Regions from separate parts of the Ferribacterium limneticum genome, predicted to be linked through region 1. Evidence: predicted binding sites of a transcription regulator. Region 1 holds the regulator's gene; the other holds the start of a gene.
What was found. The regulator FNR, encoded in region 1, switches genes on or off when oxygen is low (the NO sensors DNR and NnrR bind a similar motif). The targets are predictions, from matches to a motif close to TTGANCTAGNTCAA.

Region 1 (4,953 bases):
AATTCCGGCATCGACAACCCCGGTTGAAATTGGATTCTGTTCATCGCCATGATCGCCACCTCTCGTTGTCCGATGGCAATCACTCTACGGGTGCTCAGTCTCACCAAGTGAGACTGGCTGACGATTGTTGCTAATCAGGTTCTGAATTGCCTCGTGTCTCAACTTGCCCGGCCGCGTGCCGGGCTTTTTTTGTCCACCGTTTTGGGTGTTGTTTTTTGGGGCAGTAAATCACCTGCTGTCCAAATAATGAGCATGCGGTTGTTCAGAATTCTTTTTGGGTGTTTCGGTCGATTATCTGTAAAACCTATTGCTATCAATTGGTTAATCTGATTGGTGATGTGTTTCCTCATCCTGGCATGAGCTTCGCAATGAAGGTGCATCCTTGCTGCCGCCGCTTGCGGTGCTTGGGGGGAAGTCGCCGTGCCCGAGGGGGTTGGGCGTATTTCGGTATAAATATCTGGAGACTATTCATGCAGAAGAAAATTATCGCCCTGGCTATCGCCGCCGCCACCTCCGGCGCTGCCTTTGCCCAATCCAACGTGACCATCTACGGCAACATCGACATGGGCTGGATGACTACCAGCGGCAGCAACGGTGCTGTGCCGGCCAGCGGCAACGTGGGCACGACCAACCAGGCTCGCAATTTCATCGGCCAAGCCGCCTCTTTCAGCCACCTCGGCTTCAAAGGTGTCGAAGATCTCGGAAATGGCCTCAAGGCGCTGTTCGATATTCAGTATCGTTTCAATCCCGACACTGGCGGTGGCCTGAACCAGGCGGGGCACTCTTACGTTGGCCTGACCGGTGGTTTCGGTACCGTCGTTGCCGGTTATCTCGACGGCCTGCGCTACGGTATTTATGGCAAGTACAACCCGTTCACCAACTACTCGGTCGGCAACTTCGCCTCGATGACCACCCAGTACGACCGTGCGGCCAACGCCATCGCCTACATCTCACCGGCCTGGAACGGCTTTACGCTGATTCTGGCGACGGCCACCAATACCCAGGGTAACGAAGGCAGCCTGCAAGGCGTTCATACTAACGGTGTCAGCGCCATCACTGGCAGCAGTAACGCCGATGACCGCCTGTTCTCTGTCAACCTGATCTACGCCAATGGCCCCTTGAGCGTCGATCTGGACTACGAAACCACCAAGGCGGCAGGTCTGTCGGATAGCCGTCTGTATGTGGCTACCGGTGGCGTTTCCTACGATTTTGGCTTCGTCAAGATCGGTGGTGTTTACGACGTGATCAAGGGCCAGCAGAACTCGCTGATTGGCGGCAATATCGATCTCGACGCCACCACTGCCGGTTTGCAGAATCTGGGTGGACTGGCGGCTGGCCAGGAATATGATCGCCGCAACTGGTTCCTCGGCGCTACCGTACCGTTCGGCAAGGCCAAAATGCTGGTCAGCTACGGCCAGGTCAAGGACAAGACCCTGAGCGATGCCGATGCCAGCAAGTGGGCAATCGGTGGTCGCTACGCTCTGTCCAAGCGGACCGAGCTGTATGCCGACTACGCCCATATCAAGAACGATCGTAACGCCTCTTTCACCATCAACCCGATGGGTAATTCGGCCGGGCTCTCCGGTACCGGCGTCAATGGCTTTGCCATGGGTATCAAGCATGCTTTTTAAGTTTTCTGGCCGGATTTCGAAGCTTCGATTCAGATAACTTCGCAGCCGGGAGCAAGTCTTGCGTCAGATGTCCTTCTTGCATCTGTTCGGGGCGTCCTCAAGGATGCCCCGTTTTTTCGCTTGCCTCCTGAGTCTCTGGATACTCCTGGCGCCACAGGCCTGGGCGACGGATGACGTCTTGACCTACGCCATCCCTGGCAGTGACTACCCGACGGCGCGCGACGCGCTGATCGAGGTTATCGAGGCTGAGGGTTTGGTGGTCGGGGCCGTGCTGCCGTTCAACCAGATGTTGCAGCGCACCGGGGGCGAGGGGGCGGCAACGCCATTCCTTAAAGCCGAAATCTTTCAGTTTTGCAGTGCTGCCCTAGCTTGGCGGATGGTGACCGAAGATCCGGCCCAGATTGCCCTTTGTCCGTTGTCGATCGCTATCTACGTGACGGCTGCCGAGCCCGAGCGGGTGGTGATGGTCTACCGTTCCCCGGGGAGCGCGACACCAGCCCGAGCTAAAGCCCAGGCTTTGCTTTTCAAGTTGGTCGAACGAGCCGGAGAACTGGCGAAGCTGCGCTGGTAAGGCGTCAGCTTCGGTGATTCATCAAGGCCTTCAGGCCATTAACGTTGAGAATCCGGATGTGCTTCTGCTGGACGGCAATATAGCCTTCTTCCTGGAACTTGGAAAAAGCACGAGACACTGTTTCCAGCTTCAGGCCGAGATAGCTGCCGATTTCCTCGCGCGTCATGCGCAGGTAGAACTCGGCGTGCGAGAAGCCGCGGGCGGTGAAGCGTTGCGACAGGTTGAGCAGGAAGGCAGCCAGCCGCTCTTCGGCGCGCATGGTGCCGAGCAGCATCATCACACCATGGTCGCGAACGATTTCCCGGCTCATCACCTTGTGGAAATGGTGTTGCAGCGTGTGGATTTCACGCGACAAACCTTCCAGGCGGGAGAACGGTATGGCGCAGATCTCGCTGTCTTCGAGCGCGATGGCATTGCAGGTATGGTGTTCGGTACTGATACCATCCAGCCCGAGCAGTTCGCCGGCCATCTGGAAACCGGTGACCTGGTCACGGCCATCTTCAAGCAGCACATCAGTCTTGAAGAAACCGCTGCGGATAGCGTAAATTGCATCAAAACCTTCACCGGCGCGGTACAGGTGATCGCCGCGCTTGATGCGACGACGGGTGGAAACCAGGTCGTCGAGGCGCTCAAGTTCCTCCGTGCTGAGGCCAAAGGGCAGGCACAGTTCGCGCAGATTGCAATTTGAGCAGGCCGTCTTGATGACGGACAGCGATATTTCCTGATTTAATGGGCGTGTATGTGCCATTGGCAACCTGCGTTAGCTTGATCCAAGTCAACCGCAAAACCATGCCATCCGAACATAATCCGATCAACTTTTGATGGCTTGCCTAATGAATTTCGCAACTGAAAACCTCGTCTTCGATCCGCAGATCATTCGCCGCTTTGACGTCAACGGCCCCCGGTATACGTCCTATCCGACGGCCGACCGCTTTGTCGAGGCTTTCGACTCCGATGCAGCCAAACTCTGGCTTGGCAAGCGCAACATCGGCGGGATCAGTCGACCTCTTTCATTATACTTCCACATCCCGTTCTGTAACACTATTTGCTACTACTGCGCCTGTAACAAGATCATTACCAAGGATCACGGGCGCAGCGCCAAATATCTGAAATATCTGGCCAAGGAGCTGGATATTCAGGCAGCGGCACTGGAAGGCCGCGACGGTGAGCACGAGGTCATCCAGTTGCATTGGGGCGGCGGTACGCCGACCTTCCTGTCGCACAGCGAGATGCGCCAGTTGATGGGCGAAACCCGCAAGCACTTCAAGTTGCTTGATGGCGGCGAATATTCGATCGAAGTCGACCCGCGCAAGGTGGATACGGCCACAGTCGCCTTGCTGGGCGAACTCGGTTTCAACCGCATGAGCGTCGGGGTGCAGGATTTCGACGAAAAGGTACAAGTTGCCGTCAATCGGGTTCAAAGCGAGGAAGAGACCTACAGTGTCATCCGTGATGCACGGGCCAACGGCTTCAAGTCGGTTTCTGTCGACCTGATCTACGGTCTGCCGCACCAGACGGTAATGGGGTTCAACCGGACGCTGGAGCGCGTGCTGGCGATGGATCCCGATCGCCTGTCGATCTACAACTATGCACACATGCCCAGCATGTTCAAGCCGCAACGCCGGATCAACGATGGTGATCTGCCGTCAGCCGATACCAAGCTGCAGATTCTGGCGCTGGCGATCAAGAAGCTGACCGATGCAGGCTATGTCTTCATCGGTATGGACCACTTTGCCAAGCCGGATGACGAACTGGCTGTCGCCCAGCGTCAAGGCCGCCTGCACCGCAATTTCCAGGGCTATTCGACCTACGCCGACTGCGACATGCTGTCTTTTGGCATCTCGTCGATCAGCAAGGTCGGGCCGACCTACTACCAGAACGTCAAGACTGCGGACGAGTACTACGATCGCCTCGATACCGGTGCCTTACCGGTCTTCCGTGGCATCGAACTGACCGCTGACGATATCCTGCGTCGCTCGATCATCCAGGCGCTGATGTGTCATTTCGAGCTCTCCATCGAGAGCATCGAAAGTGCTCATCTGATCGACTTCCACAAGTATTTCGCGGCCGAACTCGAAGACATGAAGGAAATGGAGCGGGCCGGTTTGCTCAAGATCGAACGCGAGTGGATCACCGTTCTGCCACCGGGACGCTTGTTGGTGCGCATCATTTCCATGGTCTTCGACCGCTACCTGCGGGCGGGACGCCAGCGGGCGACCTACTCCAAAGTCATCTGATTGCCGTGCGTAGTGCCGGGTGGGCAGAGTAAACTGCCTGCTTCGGTGACTACTGGTTTGTACGATGCCTGATTCCGGCTATCTCGCACTTTTTCTCGTTGGTCTGCTTGGCGGTACCCATTGCGTCGGCATGTGCGGCGGCATCGTCGGCGCCCTGTCGATGGGCGGTACAGCCCGTTGGTCCATGCACTTTGCCTACAATGGCGGGCGCATTCTTTCCTACGCAGCGGCCGGGGCTATCGCCGGGGCACTGGGGGCGGCCAGCATGGGTCTGGAAGGGCAGGTGCCGGCCCGCTTGATTCTGTATTTCATTGCCAACCTGATGCTGGTGGCGATGGGCCTCTATTTGCTCGGCGTCACCAAGGCGCTGGCCTTAACCGAACGGGCCGGGCAGAGCCTGTGGCGACGTCTGCAACCTTTGACCCGACGTTTCCTGCCTGTGCGCAGCGTGGTTCAGGCGTTTCCGCTGGGCGTGCTGTGGGGCTGGCTACCCTGCGGTCTGGTCTACAGCGCC
Region 2 (4,953 bases), 1.3 Mb from region 1:
GCTTGATAGTCGGCGAGCAGGGTTAGCCGGATGCTTTCCTTTTCATGGCCGATGACAGTGGTCAGGTAGTCAAACAGGTGGTCGACCAGTTTTTCCGGGGTCAGGCGGCTGGTCTGGCTGCTTGTTTGCCACAGCCAGTCGGAAAAGGCGAGAAAGGCGGTGAACGGCGACGGGCCGTCGAGGAGTACCGCCAGGCTGGCCTTGAAGCGGCCGGAATTGGCCAGCAGGTCCCAGTAGCGGGCGAGGCGGGTGAAACGCTGCACGGTGAGCGCATCGACAGCCGCAGTTTGCTGGACGGTGTAGGGTGGTTCGGTGTCGTAGCTCATGCCGTAGGCAGCGCTGTGCCGGGCGATTGGCGTGCCGCGCAGGCGCTTCAGGACACCCAGCTGGATTTCATGCGGACGCAGGGCGTAGAGACGGTCAAAACCATCGGAAAAGCTGCTCAGCGTTTCGCCGGGCAAACCAAAAATCAGGTCGGTATGCAGGTGAGCATGACTGTGATTGACCAGCCAGGCGAGGTTTTCGCAGGTCTTGGCGTTTTCCTGCCGACGCGAGATGGCCTGCTGAACTTCGGGATTGAAGGTCTGGATGCCGACCTCGAACTGCAGCACGCCGGGCGGGAAGCGGGCAATCATCTCCTTCAGGCGTTCCGGCAGGTGATCCGGGATCACCTCGAAATGCAGGAATAGATCGGGCGTCAGGCGGTCAAGAAAGAACTGCAGGATGGTCAGCGAGCTATCGATTTTCAGGTTGAAGGTGCGGTCGACGAACTTGAAATTGCGCGCCCCACGCAAGTAGAGCGTTTCCAGCGCGGCAAGAAAACGCGCCGGCTCGAAGGCCCAGGCAGTCTTGTCGAGCGAGCTGAGGCAGAACTCGCACTTGAACGGGCAGCCGCGCGAGGCTTCGACGTAGAGCAGGCGGTGCGCCAGATCGTCGACACTGAATTCGCCGTAGGGCAGGTCGATTTCTTCCAGCGCTGCTTGCTCGCCGGGGATCACTTTCATCAAGGGCTGCGGCCCGTAGCGCAGGGCGCGGCAGAGTTTGGGGAAACTGACGTCGCCCCAGCCGGTGATCAGATGGTCGGCCAGGCGGACGATTTCCTGATCCTCCCATTCGTAGCTGACTTCCGGCCCGCCGAGGACAATCTTCAGGGTCGGGCGAGCCTGCTTGAGCCGACGGACGACCTCGGTACTCGGCACGACATTCCAGATATAGACACCGAAGCCGATGATTTGCGGCACGCCATCGACCGGCTCACCGAGTTCGGCGAGCAGCGCATCGACAACTTCCTGCACCGGCCGGGCGATGGTGAATTCGCGCAGCACGGTGCGTGCCCGCAGGTCGCCCCCGCCGTGCCGTCCCATGTTGGCCAGCAGATAGCGCAGGCCAAGCGAGGCATGGATGTATTTGGCGTTGAGGGTGCAGAGGATGACGGTGGGTGGCAATGGCAGCATTTCGCCATTTTGACAGCAGGCCAGAATCATGAGTGCCGCCTGTTGCCACAATTTGTGCTCAACAGACCGAAGTGCTGGCCATCGATACTTTCCTGCGCAGCGCCCGGGGAGACATCGCCGAAAACGGCCGTGTCTTGGTCGAATGCGGCAAAACCAGCACCTCCTCGTTGTTGCTGATTAGCCAATCCGTTGCACCACCCCTAACTTAAGTACTAGCTAATAAGAGTTTGCGAATGTTGATTTCCGTCAATATTCGTAAGTTACGATTCGCTAATATATGTTGCAGGATCGTATCGCCTGCGTGCGAATTCGATCCGGGGCCAAGGGCTCTTTACAAGGGGTAGGGGGAAAGATGATGAAATTGATCAAGCAAGTACTGGTCGTGATTGCCGCCTTGGCTTTCGTGACCCCGGGCATGGCGAACGACGCGCCGGAGAAGCCAAAGCCAAATCAGAAACTGCTGAAGTCGACTGCCGACCACAGCAAATTCAAGGAACTGCAGCAAACCTTCAACTCCGGCCCGGAGGTGACCAAGGTCTGTCTTTCCTGCCACACCGAGGCAGCCAAGCAGATTCACCTGACCAAGCACTGGACGTGGGAATACCGCAATCCGGAAACCAATCAGCTGCTCGGCAAGAAGCACGTAATCAACAACTTCTGCACGTCGACCGCTTCCAACTATGGCTTCTGTGCCACCTGCCACATCGGCTACGGCACCGAGAACCAGAATTTCGACACCACCTCGGAAAGCAATGTCGACTGCCTGGTCTGTCATGACCAGACCGGCAAGTACAAGAAGCCATCCGGCTTCTTTGGCAGCCCGGTCACCAAGGACACCGAATTCCCGCCCGGCTCAGGCAAGATCGTCAAGGGCATCAACCTCAGCGAAATCTCGCAGAAAATTGGCAAGACCCGACGTCAGACCTGCGGTGGCTGCCACTACAACGGCGGCGGCGGCGACGGCGTCAAGCACGGTGACCTCGACAGCTCGCTCGACAATGCAGACAAGGAACTCGATGTCCATATGTCGGCGGAAGGCGAGAACTTTACCTGTGCCACCTGCCACAAGACGGAGGGCCACCAGGTTCCGGGTAGCCGCTATGCCCCGACGGCGATGGACAAGAGCGGCGCCGACATGCGCGGCAAGCACGACCAGGGCAATCCTGCAACGTGCCAGTCCTGCCACGGCCAGGCGCCGCACAAGAAGGAAGCCAAGCTGAACACCCACACCAGCAAAATTGCCTGCCAGACCTGCCATATCCCGGCCTTCGCCCGTGGCGACGTACCGACCAAGATGGAATGGGACTGGTCTACAGCCGGCAAGCGCGACAAGGATGGCAAGCCGCTGGTCGTCAAGAACGAGGAAGGCCACACCGTCTATATCGGCAGCAAGGGCAACTTCGTCTATGGCGAGAACGTCAAGCCGGAATATGTCTGGTTCAACGGCAAGGTGAAGTACACGCTGGCCGACGACAAGATCGAAAAGGCCAACGAGCCGATCTACATCAACAAGTTCGAAGGCAGCCCGGATGACGGCAAGTCGATGATCTGGCCGGTCAAGATTTTCAAGGGCAAGCAGCCGTACGACGTTGAGAACAAGACACTGACCATCAACCACCTGGCCGGTGCAGACGACAGCGCCTACTGGACCAATCTGGACTGGAACAAGGCACTGACCGCCGGCATGGCCTCGGTCGGCAAGACCTTCTCGGGCAAGTACGACTTCATCGAGACGCGCGGCATGTGGCCGATCACCCACATGGTCGCCCCCAAAGAGAAGGCCGTACCGTGCCAGGAATGCCACACCCGTTCCGATGATGGGCGTCTGCACGCCATCACCGGTATCTACATGCCCGGACGAGATAGCAAGGGCTGGCTTGACCTGCTCGGCGGCCTGATGATCGTTGGCGCCATTGGTGGCGGCGTGTTGCATGGCGTGGTCCGCATCGTGACCCGTCGCAAGGAGAATTCGAAATGAGCAATCGCATCTACATCTATAAGCGTTACGAGCGTTTCTGGCACTGGTCGCAAGCCCTGCTGATCATCACCATGATGATCACCGGCTTCGAGGTGCACGGCAGCTACCTGTTGCTTGGCTTCAAGAAAGCCGTGCAGTTGCACACCCTGGCCGCCTGGACCCTGATCACGCTGTGGGCCTTTACCATCTTCTGGCAATTCACCACCGGTGAGTGGCGGCAATACCTGCCCTCGCTGAAGAATGTCGGCGCGATGATCAAGTACTACACGGTCGGCATCTTCACCAACTCGCCGCACCCGTTCAGGAAGACAGTGGTCCAGAAGCACAACCCGCTGCAGCGTCTGGCCTACCTGGCCCTGCTCGCCTTCATTTCGCCGCTGATCTGGGGTAGCGGTCTGTTCTACCTGTTCTACGGCGACTGGGCCCGCCTCGGTATCGACAAAACCCTGTCGCTGGAAGGGATCGCCACCCTGCATGTACTGGGTGCCTACATGATCACCGCCTTCTTCTTTATCCACGTCTATCTGACCACCACCGGCCACACCGTCTTCGCCCACATCAAGGCCATGATCACCGGCTGGGAGGAGGAAGACGAACATGAAGCGCCGCAGGGTGCCAAAACGCACTAACGATCCGAATATTGGGGGGATTTCACAATGCAACGTAAAACGATCACGCGCCACCTGCTGGCCAGTCTGATCGCCGGCCTGTTCATCCCGGTCGGCGCCTATGCCGCCGATGCGGAATTGATGAAAAAGATCGATGCCATGGCCAGGGAAATCGAGGCTCTCAAGGCCCAGGTCCAGGCTAACCAGGAAGCCAGCAAGCAAGCAGTCGCCGCCGTCAGCGAAGTCAAGGACAAGGTCAAGAAGAACGAGGACAAGGCACTCGACAAGTGGCTGACGGTCAGCGGTGACTACCAGTTCCGGATGGATAGCCTGGGCGGTGAAACGAAGGCTTATACGCAGCTTGGCATGAATAGTAGCGGCACCCCGACCTATACTGCGGTAGGGAGCTACAAGCCGAGAAACGAATCGATGTACACCAACCGTTTCGGCCTCAACCTGAACGCCAAGGCCACGGAAAACGTTTCAGTTTCCGCGCGTCTGATGATGTACAAGACCTTCGGCAACAACGACGACAGCGCCTCGACCGGCACCTTCTTCGCCGACCGCATTGGCGTTTTCGACGGCACCATCGGCCACATTCCGTCGAGCAACTACCTGAACGTCGACCGCGTCTACGCCTCGTGGAACAACATCGCCGACGAAGGTATCTGGTTCTCGGTCGGTCGCCGCCCGTCGACCAACGGCACGCCATCCAACCTGCGCCAGAACGACCCGCGGCCCGGCACCGGCGGCGCCCCCGCCCTGCTCGTCGATTACGCCTTCGACGGCATGACTCTTGGCTGGGCACCGGATATCGATGAATTGCCCGGCGCATTTGCCAAGATATGCTACGGCCGTGGCTATGAAAGCGGATTCAGCAAGGCAATCGGAAATTCGCTCAAGGATACCGACA

Region 2: the regulator FNR is predicted to act here: its motif matches at 1,691-1,704, upstream of KI617_RS20070 (tetrathionate reductase family octaheme c-type cytochrome).

What each region holds. Positions count from the first base shown of each region.
Region 1 is NZ_CP075191.1:2,899,376-2,904,328, reverse strand. Features, by position in the region: gene KI617_RS13950 (IS1595 family transposase) at 1-50, opposite strand, end outside; gene KI617_RS13945 (porin) at 471-1,631, shown strand; gene KI617_RS13940 (DUF302 domain-containing protein) at 1,810-2,202, shown strand; gene fnr (fumarate/nitrate reduction transcriptional regulator Fnr) at 2,207-2,950, opposite strand; gene hemN (oxygen-independent coproporphyrinogen III oxidase) at 3,036-4,439, shown strand; gene KI617_RS13925 (sulfite exporter TauE/SafE family protein) at 4,504-4,953, shown strand, end outside.
Region 2 is NZ_CP075191.1:4,170,921-4,175,873, forward strand. Features, by position in the region: gene KI617_RS20065 (B12-binding domain-containing radical SAM protein) at 1-1,484, opposite strand, end outside; gene KI617_RS20070 (tetrathionate reductase family octaheme c-type cytochrome) at 1,807-3,432, shown strand; gene KI617_RS20075 (cytochrome b/b6 domain-containing protein) at 3,429-4,061, shown strand; gene KI617_RS20080 (DUF3373 domain-containing protein) at 4,089-4,953, shown strand, end outside.